2 regions of the Neorhizobium sp. IRS_2294 genome follow, and region 2 is predicted to be linked to the other one. Evidence: riboswitches for the same ligand, from Rfam matches in the RefSeq annotation. Region 2 holds a riboswitch; the other holds the start of a gene.
The links. A riboswitch is a leader RNA that binds a small molecule or an ion and turns the genes downstream of it on or off. The one in region 2 is predicted to bind S-adenosylmethionine.
Positions count from the first base shown of each region.

Region 1 (9,935 bases), 700 kb from region 2:
GACTTGGTGGCAGCCGGAGCAGTGCTGTCCGTTTTCGCCTTTTCCGCCTTATCGGCGCGGCGCTTTTCGTCGGCCATGCCTTTGCGCTGCTGCAGCATGTCGGTATAGCCGCCCGCATATTCGATCCAGCGGCCATCAGGGGCATCCGGGTCTGTCGGGGCGATCGTCGAAGTCACGGTCCGATCGAGAAAGTCGCGGTCATGGCTGACGAGAATGACGGTGCCGGCATAGCCCGCGACGATTTCCTGCAAGAGGTCCAGCGTCTCGATGTCGAGGTCGTTGGTCGGTTCGTCGAGGATCAGAAGATTCGAGGGTTTGGCCAGCATGCGGGCCAGCATCAGGCGCGCGCGCTCGCCCCCGGAGAGGTTCTTGATCGGCGTGCGGATCTGTTCCGGCTGGAACAGGAAATCCTTCATGTAGCCCGCCACATGCCGCTGTTCGCCGTTGACTAGCAGCGTCTCGCCGCGGCCGTCTGTCAGGTAGTGAGACAGCGTATCTGCGGGGTCGAGGTCCTCGCGCTTCTGGTCAAGCGTGGCAATTTCGAGATTGGTGCCGAGCTTGATCCAGCCGCTGTCGGGAGCAAGCTGACCCGTCAGCATCTTGAGAAGCGTCGTCTTACCAGCGCCATTCGGACCAACCAGGCCGATCCGGTCGCCGCGATGAATGCGGATCGAGAATGGCGCAACGATCGGCTTGTCATAGGTCTTGGTGATGTTTTCCGCTTCCACCACCAACTTGCCGGACTCGCGACCTTCGGCGACGGAGGCCTGGACGGAGCCCTGCGGTCCCTTGTGGCCACGGTAGTCGGCACGCATGGCCTGCAGTTCGCCGACGCGGCGCATGTTGCGCTTGCGCCTTGCGGTCACGCCGTAGCGCATCCAGTGTTCTTCGCGCTCGATTGCCTTGCCGAGCTTGTGCTGCTCGATCTCTTCCTCTTCGAGAACCTGGTCGCGCCAGGCTTCGAAATGGCCGAAACCGCGCGACAGGCGGCGGGACGTGCCGCGGTCCAGCCAGACGGTGGCGTTGGACACTTTTTCGAGAAAGCGACGGTCATGGCTGATGACGACCAGTGCGCTGCGGGTCTTGCGCAGCTCGTCTTCCAGCCATTCGATGGTCGGAAGATCGAGATGGTTGGTCGGCTCGTCCAGCATCAGGATATCAGGTTCCGGTGCCATGACGCGGACAAGTGCTGCGCGTCGCGCCTCGCCACCGGAAAGCCTGACCGGATCTTCCTCTCCTGTCAGGCCCAGATTCTCCAGCAGATAGGTGACGCGGTAGGGGTCGTCGCCCGGTCCAAGCCCCGCTTCCGCATAGGCCTGCACGGTTTTGTAACCAGCGAAATCCGGCGCCTGTTCGAGATAGCGGATCGTCGCATTGGGGTGCCGGAAAACCTCGCCCGACTGTGCTTCCACCATGCCGGCGGCGATCTTCATCAGCGTCGATTTGCCCGACCCGTTGCGGCCGACGAGAGAGATGCGGTCGCCCGGCTCCACCTGCAGGGCAGCTCCGTTGAGAAGCGGCGTGCCGCCGAAGGTTAGAACGATATCGTCGAGTTTCAGAATAGGCGGTGCCATGCGGCGTCTATGCTCCGGAAAAATCGTTTGGACGGGCAAGGATCATCGCCTTGCCGTCACGTAAATGTAATTGGACCGGCCCTTCTGCAACGTTGGATACGGTGCGGGAAGAGCCGAAGGGCAGCGTGTAATCCTTGAGAGGATAGCGCGCGCCAAGAATGTCGAGGCCTGCAAGGCCGGTAAAACCGATGACGGAAAACAACGCGCCCTTGGGCAGGTCGAGCGTCCTCGTGCCGGTGAGAAACGGCACGGCCTCTTCCTCGCCGGATGTCAGGAAAACGTCATGGCCGCGTTCGGCAAGGCTCATCGCATGCAGAAAATGCTGGAGCGCATGGTCGGAGCGTTCTCCGCCCAGTGCGCCGATCAGGATGAGCCGCGTCGCGCCGCGTTCGATCGCTTCGGCCGTTGCAATCTCGCCGTCCGTCTCGTTCTTTTCCGGCGGATAGGTCCGGCGCTCGACATCGGGATAGCGCTCGATCAGGTCTGCGTCGGAGGAATCGAAATCGCCCACCCAGAGCTCCGGCATCACACCCAGCGCCTCTGCATGGCGCATGCCGCTGTCGGCCGCGATGAAGCGGCTTGCGGCAACTGCCTTTTGCAGTCGGTCGGTTACGGTGAGGTCACCGCCGAGCAGGATCGTGAAGGTCGAGTTGGCCATTGCCCATGCCCTTATCCTAAACCGGCTGACAAGGGAAAGGCGCGTGTCGCATTGATGCGGCGAAAGCGGGTATTTTTGCTGCCATTGACGGCGGGCGTGGCAAGGATTATTTGAAAAGTCGAAATTCCGTGGTGATTTGGCCGGCCGGCTTGCAGCCACGTAAAAAAAGTCGCTAAAGGGCCGCGAGAAGAGTTTCCAAAACTTCCCACGGGCCGGCTGCGATTTTTCGTGCCGGCTTTTTGTTTTTGGGTTGAAGAGATGCCGATCAAGATCCCCGATACGCTGCCTGCCTTCAATACGCTCGTTTCCGAGGGCGTGCGGGTGCTGACCGAAACGATGGCCGTGCGCCAGGACATCCGGCCGCTGCAGATCGGCCTCCTCAATCTCATGCCGAACAAGATCAAGACCGAGGTGCAGATGGCGCGCCTTGTCGGCGCCTCGCCGCTGCAGGTCGAGTTTTCCCTGGTTCGCATCGGCGGCCACAAGGCCAAGAACACGTCGGAAGAACATCTCCTGTCGTTCTACGAGACGTGGGAAGAGGTGAAGCACCGCAAATTCGACGGTTTCATCATCACCGGCGCGCCGGTAGAAACCCTGCCCTACGAAGACGTCACCTACTGGCAGGAGATGAAGGAAATTTTCGACTGGACCACCACCAACGTGCATTCCACCATGAATGTCTGCTGGGGGGCGATGGCCGCGATCTATCATTTCCACGGCGTTCCGAAGCACGGGCTGAAGGAAAAGGCGTTTGGGGTCTATCGCCACCGCAACCTGTCGCCGGCCTCCGTCTACCTCAACGGCTTCTCCGACGATTTCCAGGTGCCGGTGTCGCGCTGGACGGAAGTTCGTCGGGAGGATGTTGAAAAGGCCGGCAGTGACCTCGAGATCCTGATGGAATCAGACGAAATGGGCCTCTGCCTCGTGCATGAGCGGGCCGGACGGCGGCTGTTCATGTTTAACCACGTCGAATACGATTCCACCTCGCTTGCCGACGAGTATTTCCGCGATGTCGATGCCGGCATCCCCATCAAGATGCCGCACGACTATTTTCCGCACAACGACGATACGCTGGCTCCGCTCAACCGCTGGCGCGGTCATGCGCATCTGCTGTTTGGAAACTGGATTAACGAGATCTACCAGACGACGCCTTACGACCTCGAAAAAATCGGCACCGAGTGATCGAGACCGGTTTCTGCCCCGTCATCCTTGCTGGATGAGAGCCTGACGGATTTTTCGGCTGGCCTCGTTGCAGCTTTGACCGAAATCACGCAGTTTGCCGCAAACATTCGGGAGATGGGTTATGACGGGTCATGAATTCGAGATTTTCGGCACGACGAAGAGCGGCGAGGCGGTGCACCGGATCACGCTGTCGGGCGGCGGGCTGACAGCCCAGGTTCTCACCTGGGGTTCGGTTATCCAGGATCTGCGGCTTGCCGGCCACGAGCCGCCTCTGGTGCTGGGGTTCGACAATTTCGCAGACTATGAGGCCTACTCGCCCTATTTCGGCGCCACGCCTGGTCGCTGTGCCAATCGCATCGGCGATGGCCGCTTCTCGATCGACGGCACAGAATACCAGCTGGAACTCAACGAAGACGGCGTAACCCATCTGCACGGCGGATCCGACGGTATCGCCCGGCGCATCTGGTCGATCGTCGATCACGCGGAAGACCGAGTCGTGCTGCAGATCACCGACCCGGACGGACGCGCCGGATATCCCGGCAACTGCACCGTCACTGCGACCTACCAGCTGATGGAAGACGGGGTGCTTTCGGTGATCTACGACACTGTGACCGACCAGCCGACGCCCGCCAACGTCTGCCAGCACTCCTATTTCAACCTCGACGGTCGTCCCGACATTTTCGGCCACGACATGATGATCGCCGCGGCTGAGCTGACGGCGGTGGATGAACGGATGGTGCCGACCGGCGTCCTGATGCCGCTTGCCGGCACCACGTTCGACCTGAGGGAGATGGGTCCGATCCAGCGGACCGGTGCCGATGGCGAGCAGGTGCCGTTCGATCACAACTACTGCCTCTCGGAGGAAAGGACCGCCAAGCGCTCGGTGGCGCTTGCCCGCAGCCTGTATTCGGGCGTGCAGCTCGAAGTGCGCACCACGGAGCCGGGGATCCAGTTCTACGCGGGCTTCAAGCTCGCCTTGCCGGTGCCCGGCATGGAAGGCCGCCACTATGCGCCTTACGCCGGCTTCTGCCTGGAAACCCAGGTCTGGCCGGACGCCATCAACCACGAGACTTTCCCCAATGCAGTGCTTCGCCCCGGCGAAACCCTGCGACAGGAAACCGACTATGTTTTTTCGAAGAGCTGAGGCCGTGAGAGCGGAGGCTGCCACAAGGTGGCCTCTGTCCCGCTACTGGTGGCGGACATAGGACCGACAATGCTGAGCCTTGGCCCGGCCGCGCCGTCGTTATATTTTTGTTTTTTGGGAGAATTTGGAGCGGGCGAAGGGATTCGAACCCTCGACCCCAACCTTGGCAAGGTTGTGCTCTACCACTGAGCTACACCCGCTCATAAACCGTCGACCCGGTGGTAGTCTGGATCGTCGGTGCCGCTCGTTGCCGGCGACGGGCGGTATATGGCCCAGACTTTTTTCAAATGCAACAGGGAAATGACGATCTCGATGAAGAATTTTTCAGGAGCTTCGAAAGCCCCTGCGAAACAAGGGTTTGCGCCAAAGCGTGCATCTTGGCCGGTCCGAACAATCTGTCTATAGTCCGCCATCCTTACCCCGCCGGCCGGGGCCAACACCTCAAGAGCAGCCAAGATCGATCATGCCAAAAACTGCAGAAGACCTGTTCGCCTTTCTCGATAGCCTCGATATTGCCCACAAGACGAAAGCGCATGCACCGGTGTTTACGGTATCGGAATCAGCCAGTCTGCGTGACGAGATCCCGGGCGGGCATACCAAGAACCTGTTCGTCAAAGACAAGAAGGACCAGTTCTTCGTCATCACGGTCGAAGAAAACGCCAGCGTCGATCTAAAGACCGTCCACAAGGTGATCGGTGCGTCCAGTCGCGTCTCGTTCGGCAATCCTGAAAAGATGCTGGAATTTCTCGGCGTCGTGCCGGGCTCCGTCACCGTGTTCGGCGCGCTGAACGACACGGATAACAACGTCACGTTCGTGCTCGACGAAGACCTCATGCGCGAAGAGGTGATCAATGGCCATCCACTCTCAAACGATGCGACGACGTCGATCGGTCGCGACGATCTTATCCGCTTTCTGGAGGCGACGGGCCATACGCCGCTTGTCTTGAAAGTGACGGGCTGACATACGATCTTTGCAATTCAGAGTAAGACATAATGCGCATCGGCCGTGTGCCGATTGGACTTTTTCCGGGAGAACACTTTCATGAGCGGCACAAACAATCCTTATGGTGGCTCCTATGGCGCCGGTAACTACGGCGGCCAAAACGCGACGGTGAACTTCGGTTCGACGCCTGCAGCGGCCCCAGCGCCCGCGGCTTCCTCTGCCCCTGCTGCTGCCGGTAGCTATATCTCGGACACGACAACCGCAGGCTTCGGCAAGGACGTGATCGAGGCATCGCGCAGCCAGCCGGTTCTCGTCGATTTCTGGGCGCCCTGGTGCGGTCCGTGCAAGCAGCTGACGCCCGTCATCGAAAAGGTCGTCAACGAAGCCCAGGGTCGCGTCAGGCTCGTCAAGATGAACATTGACGACCATCCTTCGATCGCGGGACAGCTCGGGATCCAGTCGATCCCGGCCGTGATCGCCTTTGCCGATGGCCGTCCGGTCGACGGGTTCATGGGTGCCATTCCGGAAAGCCAGATCCGCGAGTTCATCGAAAAGGTCGCAGGTCCAGAGGGCATGGACCAGGCGGCCGAGATCGAGGCGGTGCTCGGCGATGCGGAAACCCTGCTCGGACAGGACGATATCCAGGGTGCCGCACAGCTCTACGGCGCCGTGCTGCAGGCCGACCCGGAAAACCCCAAGGCTGCGGCCGGCATGATGCAGTGCCTGATCGGCATGGGCGAAACGGCCCGCGCCGGCGAGATGCTCGCCTCCCTGCCCGAAGAGATGGCTGCCGATCCCGCAATACAGGCGGTCGCCAAGAAGCTGGAGCAAATCGAGGAAGCCCGCAAACTGGGTGACCCTGTTGCACTCGAGCAGCAGCTTGCCGCCAACCCCGACGATCACGAGGCCCGCGTGAGCCTCGCCAAGATCCTCAACGTCCAGGGCGAACGCGAAAAGGCGGCCGATCACCTGCTGACCATCATGCGCAAGGACCGCACGTTCGACGACGATGGGGCGCGCCGCCAGCTGCTGCAATTCTTCGAGGTCTGGGGCCCGAAAGATCCGGCTACGATTTCCGGGCGCCGCCGCCTTTCGTCGATCCTGTTCTCCTGATTGTGTTGCCGATTGATCGCTAAGCCGGATCGCAGCCTTGCGTTCCGGCGACGATGCCCCACATTAGTTTTATCGGTTTGGCTGAACGGCCAGGTTTGGACAACGGCCAGATTCGGACAGACATTTTTGTCCGGTGAATGTGGTCTGGGAGGTATCGGACCAATGCATGTGGGAAACGCGCGCTATCTGAAGCGGGAGGATCTTCCGGAAACGATCCCGGTCTTTCCGCTGACTGGGGCTTTGCTCCTGCCGGGAGGCCAGCTTCCTCTCAATATCTTCGAGCCGCGTTATCTGTCCCTGTTCGATGCAGCGCTTGCGGGCGACAGGTTGATCGGCATCGTGCAGCCATCATTGATGGAACCGGACGAGCCGCTCGGCGGCGGGCGCTCGGCGCTGTCGTCGATCGGTTGCGCCGGCCGGATCACGTCCTTTGCCGAAACCGGCGATGGCCGCTACATCATTTCGCTCAGCGGGATCTGCCGCTTCAGGCTGCTCGATGAGATCGGTGGCGGCCATCCGTTCCGCAAATTCAGACACGCTCCTTTCCTGTCCGATCTGACCGACGAGGATGACGAAAAAGCCGTCAATCGGCCGGAACTGCTGCGGGTCTTCAAGGCCTATCTCGACGCCAACAAGCTGGAGGCGGACTGGGAAAGCATCGAGCGGGCCGGAAACCGGACGCTGGTGAATTCGCTGTCGATGATGTCGCCCTTTGGCCCTGCCGAGAAGCAGGCGCTTCTGGAGGCACCGGATCTGAAGAGCCGGGCTGATACGTTGATCGCAATCACCGAGATCCTGCTCGCGCAAGGGTCCGGGACAGCGAACGTGCTGCAGTAGGGCAAAGGCCGGTCATGGACGAAAAACTCAGCAAGGTGGACCCGAAACTGCTCGATCTTCTCGTCTGTCCGCTGACCAAGGGCAGGCTGTCACTCGATCGCGAAAACAACGAGCTCGTGTCGCAAGGCGCGCGCCTTGCCTATCCGATCCGCGACGGGATCCCGATCATGCTCATGTCGGAAGCCCGCAAGCTCGAGGACTAGCCTTCAGATCGAGCCGTGAGCAACCTTCAGATCGATCGGCCGCTCAGCAGTTTCGGGTTGTCCTTCACCGTCGTTCCGGCGGCCTGACCGATGAAGAAATCCTTGATCTTCGGAAGCCGCTCCACGACGCCCAAGCCGAAATCGCGGGCGATGCGGATCGGCGTGACGTCGTTTGAAAACAGCCGGTTCAGCACATCCGTCGTCACGCCCATCCGGAACGTATCGAAACGCCGCCACGACTGGTAGCGCTCGAGCACATTGAGCGAGCCGATGTCGAGGCCGAGGCGATCCGCCTCGACGATCGTCTCGGCAAGCGCTGCGACATCCTTGAAGCCGAGGTTGAGACCCTGGCCGGAGATCGGATGAATGCCGTGGGCGGCATCGCCGGCAAGCGCGAAGCGCGGTGCGACAAAGGCACGCGACAGGGTGAGGCTGAGCGGATAGGCCTTGCGACCGCCGACCAGCCGGATCTCGCCCAGCTTGTGGCCGAAGCGCCGCTGCAGCTCTTCCTCGAAGATCAAGTCGTCCGATGCCATCAGGCGCTCGGCGGCATCGGTGCGCTCCGTCCAGACCAGCGACGAGCGATTGTTGGTGAGCGGCAGGATGGCGAACGGGCCGGACGGCAGGAAATGCTCTTCCGCCACGCCTTCGTGGTCGCGTTCATGGGCAACCGTCGCGACGATGCCGGACTGGTCGTATGTCCAGTTGACAGTGCGGATACCGGCCATGTCGCGCAGCTTCGAGCGCACGCCGTCGCAGGCAACGAGAAGGCGGGTTTCCTCGGTCGAGCCATCGGAAAATTTCACGGTCGTATGCGTTGCGGTCGTCTCGAAGCCGGTGGCGGAAAGGCTGTGACGGATCGATACGCCGAGCCGTTCGGCGGCACCGCGCAGGGCGCGCACCATCGCGACGTTCGGCACCATATGGGCAAACGGCCTGCCTGCCTGGATCGTGCCGTCGAAGGTGAGAAAGACCGGGCGGACCGGATCGGATGTCCGGCTGTCGGTGACGATCATCCGGTTGATCGGCTGGGCGTGCGGCAATATTTCGTCCCAGGTGCCGAGGATGTCGAGCATCTGGCTGGCGGCCGCGATGATCGCGGAGGCTCGCTCGTCCTTTTCCCAGACACCGGCCGGTGCGGCCTCGACGACCTGGACCTCCAGATGCGGCGCCGCCTGCTTGACCGCGACCGCCGCCGCAAGGCCCACATAACCACCACCCACAACCAGCATGTCCAGCATTGAAAAACTCCCGAGCACGTCAAACACTTCGTGGCGTTTCCATTTGAGCTCGAAACGCTTAGCCTTAGATATAGATCATCAAGTGCCCGCTTCCTACCGCCGGAGTCCGTCTTAATGTCGAGTTCTTCTACCCCGATCGATCCCATCAGCGCACTGCTGACCGTACTCGACCTCGAAAAGCTGGAGGAGAACCTGTTTCGCGGCAGGACCGGCCCCGACACGGGATGGCAGAGAGTGTTCGGGGGACAGGTGATCGGCCAGGCGCTGGTTGCGGCACAGCGGACGGTGGCCAGCGATCGCTTCGTGCACTCGCTGCATGCCTATTTCCTGCGGCCTGGAGATCCGCTGGTGCCGATCATCTACCAAGTGGAGCGTATCAGGGACGGGTCGAGCTTCACCACGCGACGGATTGTCGCCATCCAGCATGGTCATGCCATCTTTTCGATGTCCGCTTCGTTCCAGATCGACGAAGGCGGTTACGACCATCAGATGTCGATGCCGCCCGTCGCCATGCCGGAAGAGCTGATGCCGGAAAGCGAATTAAAGCAGATGTTCCTGAAGCACGGCTCGGATGCCGTGCGCCGCTACTGGTCTCGCGAGCGTCCGATCGAGATGCGGCCGACGTCGCTTGCGCATTATCTGTCCAAGGAGAAGCTGGAGCCGCGCCAGGATATCTGGGTGAGGACCACCGGCCCGGTGCCGGACGACCGGGCGATCCAGGCAGCGCTGCTTGCCTATCTCTCCGACATGACGCTTCTCGATGCATCTCTCTATCCGCACGGCACCTCGATCTTCGATCCAACCATCCAGGCTGCGAGTATCGACCATGCGATGTGGTTCCACCGTCCGATCCGTTTCGACGACTGGCTGCTCTATTCGCAGGACAGTCCCAGCGCATCCGGCGCGCGCGGCATGACCCGCGGCGCAATCTACAGTCGATCCGGCGAGCTCGTCGCATCCGTCGCGCAAGAAGGTTTGATTCGTAAAAGAGCAAATGAATAATATTTGGGCATTTTGAGAAAACTGCACAAGTTTTCGCC
Region 1 is NZ_CP191439.1:3,287,860-3,297,794, reverse strand. It holds gene ACQY1K_RS15965 (ABC-F family ATP-binding cassette domain-containing protein) at 1-1,574, opposite strand, end outside; gene ACQY1K_RS15960 (thiamine diphosphokinase) at 1,582-2,232, opposite strand; SAM riboswitch at 2,351-2,428, shown strand; gene metA (homoserine O-acetyltransferase MetA) at 2,491-3,414, shown strand; gene ACQY1K_RS15950 (aldose epimerase family protein) at 3,536-4,558, shown strand; tRNA gene ACQY1K_RS15945 (tRNA-Gly) at 4,684-4,758, opposite strand; gene ACQY1K_RS15940 (hypothetical protein) at 4,759-4,971, opposite strand; gene ACQY1K_RS15935 (prolyl-tRNA synthetase associated domain-containing protein) at 5,022-5,519, shown strand; gene trxA (thioredoxin) at 5,601-6,614, shown strand; gene ACQY1K_RS15925 (LON peptidase substrate-binding domain-containing protein) at 6,777-7,451, shown strand; gene ACQY1K_RS15920 (Trm112 family protein) at 7,466-7,654, shown strand; gene ACQY1K_RS15915 (ubiquinone biosynthesis hydroxylase) at 7,681-8,895, opposite strand; gene tesB (acyl-CoA thioesterase II) at 9,010-9,897, shown strand.
Region 1: it holds a riboswitch for S-adenosylmethionine, as region 2 does, so the genes downstream of both, metA (homoserine O-acetyltransferase MetA) here and ACQY1K_RS01995 (O-succinylhomoserine sulfhydrylase) in region 2, are expected to answer to the same signal.

Region 2 (9,935 bases):
AGGAAAAATATATGGAAGGCTTCGGCCCGAAGGCGCCAGGGTTCGATCAGGTGCCGTTCGGTGATCTCGACGCCCTCAATGCTGCGATCAACGAAAACACCGGCGCGCTGCTGATCGAGCCGATCCAGGGCGAGGGCGGCGTGCGCGTCGTGGACAAGGAATTCCTGCGCGAGCTGCGTCGCATCTGCGACGACCGGGGTCTGCTGCTGATCCTCGACGAAGTGCAGAGCGGGGTTGGCCGCACCGGCCGCTTCTTCGCCCACGAACTGACAGGCATCACGCCTGATATCATGGCTGTTGCCAAGGGCATCGGCGGCGGCTTCCCGTTCGGCGCCTGCCTTGCGACCGCAGAGGCTGCTTCCGGCATGAAGCCCGGCATTCACGGCACGACCTATGGCGGCAATCCGCTCGGCATGGCCTGCGGCAACGCGGTGCTCGACGTCGTGCTGGCCGATGGCTTCCTTGAAAATGTCCGCGATGTCGCGCTCGTGTTCCGCCAGGGACTGGCAAGCCTGAAGGATCGCTTCCCGGATGTGATCGAAGATATCAGAGGCGAAGGCCTGATGCTCGGCATCAAGGCAAGGGTGCCTGCTGGCGATCTGGTCGTTGCAATGCGCGATGAGAAAATGCTGTCAGTACCTGCTGGCGATAACGTCGTGCGCCTTCTGCCGCCGTTGACGATCACGGCCGAGGAAGCCCGCGAGGGGCTCGCACGGATCGAACGGGCAGCCGAAAAGCTGACCGAGGCAGAACTCAAGAAAACAGCCTGAGCGCGATGAGGGGTGCCGGTGACGGTTCCCCTCGATAGGGGACGATAGCATGGCATCACCAAAGCATTTCCTGGATCTTTCGGCGGTTTCGCCGGAGGATCTTCGCACCATTCTCGACGACGCGAAAAGCCGCAAGCAGGCCTTCAAGGCCGGCAAGGGCGACCAGCCGCTCGCCGGCAAGATGTTGGCGATGATTTTCGAAAAGCCGTCCACCCGCACCCGCGTCTCCTTCGATGTCGGCATGCGCCAGCTCGGCGGCGAGACGCTCTTCCTGTCCGGCACGGAAATGCAGCTCGGCCGCGCCGAGACGATCGGCGATACGGCACGTGTCCTGTCGCGCTATGTCGATGCGATCATGATCCGCACCACCGATCACAACCGCATGCGGGAAATGGCAGAGCACGCCACCGTGCCTGTTATCAACGCGCTGACCGACGATACCCATCCCTGCCAGATCATGGCCGACCTGATGACCTTCGAGGAGCATCGCGGTCCTGTCAAAGGCAAGACCATCGCCTGGACGGGTGACGGCAACAACGTGCTGCACTCGCTCGTCGAAGGCTCGGCGCGGTTCGGCTACAAAATGAACATGGCCGTGCCAATGGGCTCCGAGCCGCATGACAAGTTCCTCAACTGGGCCCGCAACAATGGCGGCGAGATCATGCTCTGCCACGACGCCGAACGGGCGGTCACCGGCGCTGATGTCGTCGTCACCGATACGTGGGTGTCGATGAACCAGGAGCACAAGGCGCGTGGCCACAACATCTTCCAGCCCTATCAGGTCAACAAGGCGCTGATGGATCAGGCAAACAAGGACGCGCTCTTCATGCACTGCCTGCCGGCCCATCGCGGCGAGGAAGTCACCGACGAGGTCATCGACGGACCGCAGTCGGTAGTGTTCGACGAGGCGGAAAACCGCCTTCATGCGCAGAAGTCGATCCTTGCCTGGTGCTTCGGCATCGTCTGAGGATCGAAAGCGCTTCCGACTTGAATTCGATGAGAGCCGCCACCATCTGACGGCTTTCAAAGCGCGCCGCCGAACGAGTGCGGCGCTTCAACACGATATCGTCAACGTTCTCAAATCCCCGGCCGGCGGTTCCGCTGCGGCTGTCGCTTGTGTAAAAGCGTTCGAGGAAATGGGAGCGCCGGCGCGAAGGAGTTAACTCATGGCGGAAGCGACTGTTGAACTGAACGAACTCGATTTTGCCGGCGACGACCGCGTCGTGCCCTTCCAGGTGGATGGTCTTGATGTGCGTGGCCGTGCAGTCCAGCTCGGGCCACTCCTCAACGCGATCCTCGGACGGCACGATTATCCGGCACCTGTCGCACGGCTGCTGGCGGAAGCCGTCGTGCTCACTGCACTGCTGGGCACTTCGCTGAAATTCGAAGGCAAGTTCACCATGCAGACCAAGGGTGACGGCCCGGTCGACCTGCTTGTTGCCGATTTCTCCACGCCGGATGCACTGCGCGCCTATGCCCGCTACGACGAGGATGCACTGGCCGAAGCCGTCGAGAACGGCAAGATCTCGCCTGCCGAACTTCTCGGCCATGGCTTTCTTGCGCTGACCATCGATCAGGGCCGCGGCATGCAGCCCTATCAGGGTATCGTGCCGATGGACGGCTCGTCGCTTGAAGAAATGGCCGGCGTCTACTTCCGCCAGTCCGAACAGATCCCGACCAGGGTTCGCCTCGCCGTCGCCGAACTCATCGACCGCGACGAGGACGGCAACCCGCGCCACAACTGGCGCGCCGGCGGACTTGTCGCCCAGTTCCTTCCGCAGGCGCCTGAGCGCATGCGCCAGCCCGACCTGCATGGCGGCGACGGTGACGAACGCGATGCCGTCGAAGTCGAGGACGATGCCTGGTTAGAGGCGAGCACGCTGGTCGGCACCATCGATACGGACGAGCTGACCGATCCGCAGGTGGCGATCGAACGGCTGCTGTTCCGGCTGTTCCACGAGCGCGGCGTGCGGGTCTATGATCCGCAGACGGTGTTCGACCGCTGCAGCTGCTCGCGCGACAAGATCAAGGGCGTGCTGGACGGCTTCTCTGCGGAAGAAATCCACGCGAGTGTGGAAGATGGAGAAATCGCGGTAACCTGCGAGTTCTGCTCGACCACCTACAAGTTCGTGACGGAAGAATTCGAAAGCGCCTGATCCGCTTTGCGGGTCAGTTCAGAACGCGCACGACGCCTGGTGAATCCAGCGAGAAGGCGGGAATGTCGACTTTGAAAGTCTCGCCTTCGTCCGTCTTCATATCGTAGGTGCCGAACATGACGCCGGATGGCGTGTCGAGCGGGCACCCGGACGAATATTCATAGCTGTCGCCCGGCTCCAGTCGCGGCTGGTCGCCAACGACGCCTGGTCCGTCGACCTCGTCGACGATCCCGTTTTCGTCCGTGATGTTCCAGTAGCGGTGCACGAGCGTGACGCTGATCGAGGACTTGTTCTCGATGACGATCCGGTATCCCCAGACATAACGACTGTCCTCGGGGCTCGACTGCTCCTCGAGATAATAGGGCTCGACGGCGACGTCTATGTCTCTGGTGCGGGCGCGGTACATTGGCACCTCAAGATTGCTCATCGTGCCGATATCGTACAGTGGGGGAGAAAGGTCAAGAATTCTCGCGGCTTGCATCTGAGGCAATGTCGCGTTCTTGATGATAGGGATAACTGATATGGTAAACCCGGAGCGTTCCGGGTCTACCCATCGTTCGGCGTAAAGTCGATCAGATCTGCTTCAGCGCCTGCGCGAAATCTTCCAGCAGGTCGTCCGCATCCTCGATGCCGGCCGAAAAGCGCACGGTGCCGGGCGAAATTCCCAGTTCCGTACGGGCTTCGTCGCTGAGGTTTTTGTGCGTCGTCGTTGCCGGATGCGTGATGATCGAGCGGGTGTCGCCGAGATTGTTGGAGATGGTGACCACCTCCATGGCATTCTGCAGCTTGAAGGCCGCTTCCTTGCCGCCCTTCAGCTCGAAACAGACCAGCGTCGATCCGCCCGTCATCTGCTTGGCGATGATATCGGCCTGCGGATGGTCTTTGCGACCGGGATAGATCACTTTCGCGACCTTGGACTGCTCGGCCAGGAAATCGGCGATCTTTGCCGCATTCGACGTCTGCTGGGCAACACGGATCGGCAGCGTTTCCAGCCCCTTGATCAGTGTCCATGCCGTGAACGGCGACATTGCCGGACCGGTATGGCGATAATAGTCCTGCAGGTGCTCCAGAACCCATTCGCGGTCCGAAAGGATGACGCCGGCAAGGCTGCGGCCCTGGCCGTCGATATGCTTGGTGGCGGAATAGACGACCACATGGGCGCCGAGTTCCAACGGCCGCTGGAAGAGCGGCGTTGCAAACACATTGTCGACCACCAGACGGGCGCCGACCTGATTGGCAAGCTTGGCAACGCCGGCAATGTCGATCACTTCCAGCGTCGGGTTTGTCGGGCTTTCCAGGAAAAACACCTTGGTGTTGGGCTTGATCGCCGCTTCCCAGTTGGCAAGGTCGCGACCGTCCACCAGCGTGCATTCGATGCCGTAGCGCGGGGCGAGCGTTTCGACAACCCAGCGGCAGGAACCGAACAGGGCCCGCGCGGCAACGATATGGTCGCCGGCGCGAAGCTGGCACATGAGCGCTGCCGTGATGGCGGCCATGCCGGAGGCGGTGGCGCGGGCTTCTTCTGCACCCTCCAGCGCACACATGCGCTTTTCGAACATGTCGTTGGTGGGGCTGCCGTAGCGGGCATAGATATAGCCGTCGGCCTCGCCCTTGAAACGGGCCTCGGCGGCTTCTGAACTGTCGTAGGCGAAGCCCTGCGTCAGGTAGATGGCTTCCGACATCTCGCCATATTGCGAGCGCAGCGTGCCGCCATGGACGAGCGTGGTGGCCGGGCGCCAGTTCTTGTTCGGGGATTTGCTCATGTGTTCATCACCTTCGTGATACAAAAAAAACCGGCCGCAATCGCAGACCGGTTTTCAACCCGGTCTTTTTAGCCACTTGTTTAACGTGGCTGCAAGCCGACCGGCCAAATCACCACGGGATAAAGCTGCCTTACGCCTCGCTTCCGCTTGCGTCAATGGTCCGCATTTGGTTTTGTCGCCCCCAAAATCTGAAAGAGACATGATGGCTCGCGAAACGGGAATTCTGGCGGACCGCGCAATTGCGGCGCTCTTCGAACAAGGACGGCTGAAGTCCGAGAGGGCGCTTGATCAGGACCAGATCCAGCCGGCGAGCCTTGATCTGCGCTTGGGGCAGAAGGCGTTTCGCGTGCGCGCCTCGTTCATGCCGGGGCCGATGAGCCTCGTGTCCGACAAGCTCGAGCGCCTCAGCCTGCACGTCATCGATCTCTCCGAAAGCGCCGTCCTCGAAACCGGCTGCGTCTATATCGTGCCGCTGATGGAAAGCCTCGATCTGCCGGCCGAGATGTCGGCTTCGGCCAATCCGAAAAGCTCCACCGGCCGCCTCGATATCTTTACCCGCGTCATCACCGATCGCGCCCAGGAGTTCGACAAGATCCCTTCAGGCTATCGCGGTCCGCTCTATCTCGAAATTTCCCCGCGCACATTTCCGATCGTCGTGCGCCAAGGCTCGCGCCTGTCGCAGATCCGCTTCCGCGTCGGCAACGCCCTTCTGCAGGAGCCGGAGCTGTTGGCGCTGCATGGAGCCGAAACGCTGGTCGCCGCCGCGCAGCCGAACATTTCCGGCGGCGGCATAGCGCTATCGATCGACCTTGCCGGCGACAACGATGGCCTGATCGGCTACCGCGGCAAGCACCACACGGCCGTCGTCGATGTCGACAAGAAGGCCCAGCATGATCTGTTCGATTTCTGGGAGCCGATCCACAGCCGCGGCCGCAACGAACTGATTCTGGATCCGGATGAATTCTACATCCTCGTCTCGCGCGAGGCCGTCCATGTGCCACCGCTCTACGCGGCCGAAATGACACCGTTCGACCCGCTGGTCGGCGAATTCCGCGTCCATTACGCCGGCTTCTTCGACCCCGGCTTCGGCCACGAGGCCGCCGGCGGCCGCGGCAGCCGCGCAGTCCTAGAGGTGCGCAGCCACGAGGTCCCGTTCATCCTCGAAGACGGCCAGATCGTCGGTCGCCTCGTCTACGAACACATGCTGGAAGAACCCCAGGGCCTCTACGGCTCCGGCCTCGGCTCGAACTATCAGGCGCAGGGCCTCAAACTCTCCAAGCATTTCCGCAGCTAGGACATCCCCGGACGCTTCCACCCCGGCGACCTTGACAGACAAGGCCCATTGTTGGAAACCTTCCCCCGACGCGGGTGTAGCTCAATGGTAGAGCAGCAGCTTCCCAAGCTGAATACGAGGGTTCGATTCCCTTCACCCGCTCCAATCCCCCTCCCGATCAGCTCTCCTTCCGTCGCGGCATGTGGGGTGTCTTGCTCCAGTGGAACGGCTTTGTCCTGAGTTCCCACAGCGCCTTCCAGGCGGCGAAGGATGTCATCATCCAGTAGAGCGGCACCGCAACCCAGCGACGGCCGACGAGGCGCTTTTCGTGGTTGGTCATCGATCCGATGCCGAGGCCGAGGAAGATGAGATAGCTGCCGAGAATGTTGGTGAAGTCGATCGCGAACAGGCCGACGACCTCGACCGGCAGCGTGTCGATCGGCGCCCGCAGCATTGCCGAGAAGCCGACGCCGAGAAAGACGAGGATCAGCGGATGCAGCAGCGATGACAAAAGCATGCCGCCCACCAGCAATTGGATCACGCAGAAAGGCTTGATGCCGATTTCGCCGATCAGCCGCGCCGGGTCGCGCATCAGCACCAGCCAGGTTTGCAGCCAGCCCTTGAACCAGCGGCTTCTCTGCGACGTCCACACCTTGATCGATAAGGGCGCGTCCTCCAGAGTCTGGTGCCGCATCACGTCGGCGGTAAAGCCGAGCCGGTAGAGCCGCATGCCAAGATCGGCGTCTTCCGTCACGTTGTACGGATCCCATCCGCCGGCTGCGATCAGCGCGCTGGTGCGGAAATGGTTGGACGTGCCGCCGAGTGGAAGCGGCATGTTCATTCTCCCGAGCATCGGCAAAAGGCCGCGAAACAGCGCTGCATATTCGAGCGAAAACAACGCGCTCAACCAGCTTTCCCGGGCGTTGGTGATGATCAGTGGTGCCTGCAGGCAGGCGAGTTCGGATGGTGCCGCGCGAAACCGCCGGTACGCCTCGCGGAGTTGTAGCGGGTGCGGCCTGTCCTCGGCGTCGTAGATTGCCGTGAATTCGCCGCGCGCACCTTTCAGCGCATAGGTGAGAGCCTTTGGCTTCGTCCGCGGACCATAGGCCGGCACTTCGACGATCTCGAACTGGGGGCCAGGCTCAAGCGCCTTCAAGGCTTCGATCGTCTGCCGGTCGTCGATTTCGCATACGAACTTGATGTCGAGCAGAGATGCGGGCCAGTCCAGCCGCTTGAGGCTTGCGACCAACTGCTCGGCCATGTCCTCTTCGCGGTAGAGTGCGACCAGAATAGTGTAACGCGGCAGCAGCCCGAACGGTGGAGCGACTGGCACGCGTTCAGGCGCCACCAACGTTTGCCGGATCATCGCCGAAAGCCGAAGACAGAGCGTCGAGAAATAGGTGAGCGACAGGACGATATGCAGCGCAAGCAGCGTATCGATCGGTGCAATCAGCAGGAGACAGGCAAGGGTCGTCAGAAACGACCCACCGTAAAAGCCCTGGTGGCCTGCGAGCACAACGCGGGCCGACAGCAGGGGTCTCTGCTCGAACAGGGTATTCGTGGTCTCGCGGATGCGGCGCGCTGCATCGGCTTTCCAGACGGATTCGCGAATGGCGCTCGGCGTGGTGATGACGAGATCGCGGCCCACAAGCGGCAGGGTCGCAAGCGTTGCCGCAATCTGCGAAAGTCGCGCCGCCTCCGGCACGATGGCGATTTCCTGCGCCTTGTTGCGATGGGCGATCCTCACCATGGTCGGGCGTGTCAGCTGGGCGTCGGTCGAGGGCAGGATAACGACAAGCGCGGGATCGAGCGACGAGACGAAGGGAAGTCGCAGCAGACGGGCGATGGCACCGTAATAGGCGTCTTCCCTCACGTCGCCGCATGCCAGAAGCTCGGCCTCGACCGTCGTCCCGTTTTGCCTGGAGAGGCCAGCCAGCGTGGCGATCAACGGTTTCGAGAAACCGAGGGCCGCAAGCGCTGTCAGCTCGACCTGGATGCCGGGACGAAAGTCGAGCAATTGCCCGGACTCGATCTCGTCGGTCGGCGGCGCCCCCGTTTCGTCGTGATAGGTCGGCTGCGAAGCATGTTCCTCTGAGCGCATGTTGCTGCTACACCGTCCGCAGACGAACCCCTATTGCCCCACACGGATCATAAAGATGCGATACCTGATTACATCCCTAAAAAGCAGTGGTGTTTTCAAGTTTATGCAGCTCTTGGTGGTGGTGATATACGGACTTCTGTCCGCAACGCAGGCACTTGCGGCCTCCACCGCTCCGCCTTCTACCCCGGCGACCCAGCTTCCGCTGATGTTTGACGCACGAGAACGCGTGGAGCGCCAGGATATGTCGACAATCCTGCGCGTGCGCATCCTGACGACTGTTGATTTCCCCCCTTTCAATTTCGCAGATCAATCGGGCCGGCTGTCAGGCTTCAACATCGATCTCGCCCGCGAGATTTGCACGGTCCTGAAGATCGAGGCAAAGTGCCAGATTCAGGCCATGCCCTTCGCGGATCTCGAAAAGACCCTGGAAGACGGGGGCGGGGAGGCCGTGATGGCAGCGGTCGCCGCAACTCCGTCGCTGCGGCAGCGCTTTCTGTTTTCCAGGCCCTATCTCGGTATCCCGGCAAGGTTTGCCCGCAACAACGCGGCGACACTGGCTGCGACCACGGTATCGGACCTCAGCGATCGTCCGGTCGGTGTCGTCAAGGGAACGGCGCATGAGGCGATGCTAATAGCGTTCTTCCCGAAGATCACGCAAAAGCCGTTCGACAGTTACGAGGACATGCTGGCAGCGCTGAAGGAGAGACAAGTCGATGCGGTCTTTGCCGATGGCCTTCGCCTGCCTTTCTGGGTCGCAAGCGAGGCATCGGAGACCTGTTGCAGCCTGTTCGACGGCCCCTACCTGTCGCAGAAATTTCTAGGCGAAGGCCTGACCATCATGGTCCGCAGAAACGATCCGACCCTTGCCGCCGCCTTTGATCAGGCGCTGGCCGAATTGTCGCGCAACGGCCGCCTGCAGGAACTCTACCTGCGCTATTTCCCGAACGGCCTCTACTGAGACCAAGGAATTTTTTCTCAAGATACGTTGAATGCAACGCGGCTTACTGGCTCGCCCAGATGATCCGTGCCATCCATTCCACATCGGCCGTGTCGAAGGAACGGTTCGCGTGTTCGGGGTTGAGCGACAGAAGCTCGATCAGGCGCGCACTCTGGCGCGCCAGAACTTTCGCCATCACTTCGCCCTCGCGGGTTTTCAACACCACGCGGTCGCCACGCCGAACCTGTGCGCCGGGCTCGACGATCAGCACGTCGCCGTCCCGATAGAGCGGCATCATGGAATCGCCCTGGACCTCGAGCGCGTAGACACCGGCTTTTCGAGCAGGATCGACGGGAAACTCCACCACATCCCAGCCCTGTCCGGCAGGAAAACCGCCATCGTCGAAAAAGCCGCCGGAGCCGGCCTGGGCAAAGCCGAGCAGCGGGATCGTGCCGTTCTGGGATGGAAAATTGCCGTCGGGAAGTTGCGACCTGCCCATCGCATGCGGCAGATAGCTCATGAACTGATCGACCGTTGCGCCGGTCGCTTCCAGAACTTTGGCAATCGATTCCGTCGAGGGCCATCGCAGTCGTCCGTCGGGGCCAAGCCGTTTCGACTTGTTGAACGAGGTCGGATCCAGTCCTGCGCGTCGGGCAAGCCCGGACGGCGACAGCTGATGACGCTCAGCCAGCGTGTCGATCGCGATCCATATCGTCTCATGTGACAGCATCGTCGTCCCTGCCCCCGGCACAAGAGGAAACAGCCGTTGCCGCCTTCCGCCTGCCATTGCCGATCAGTCCCGTTGGATGCAAGCGTCAAGGATACCGGCCCTCAAGGCCGCCGCCCGGAGATGAGCGATCTCCGCTTGCTCGTCGCAGAATTTAGCCCAGCAGGGGGATTTCGTAAAGCAGAAAAGGAATAAAATCCTTTGCTGC
Region 2 is NZ_CP191439.1:388,560-398,494, forward strand. It holds gene ACQY1K_RS01975 (aspartate aminotransferase family protein) at 1-770, shown strand, start outside; gene argF (ornithine carbamoyltransferase) at 820-1,737, shown strand; gene ACQY1K_RS01985 (Hsp33 family molecular chaperone) at 1,937-2,926, shown strand; gene apaG (Co2+/Mg2+ efflux protein ApaG) at 2,940-3,332, opposite strand; gene ACQY1K_RS01995 (O-succinylhomoserine sulfhydrylase) at 3,499-4,689, opposite strand; SAM riboswitch at 4,737-4,815, opposite strand; gene ACQY1K_RS02000 (2'-deoxycytidine 5'-triphosphate deaminase) at 4,889-5,983, shown strand; tRNA gene ACQY1K_RS02005 (tRNA-Gly) at 6,054-6,127, shown strand; gene ACQY1K_RS02010 (glycosyltransferase family 2 protein) at 6,141-8,063, opposite strand; gene ACQY1K_RS02015 (transporter substrate-binding domain-containing protein) at 8,167-9,021, shown strand; gene ACQY1K_RS02020 (S24 family peptidase) at 9,065-9,730, opposite strand.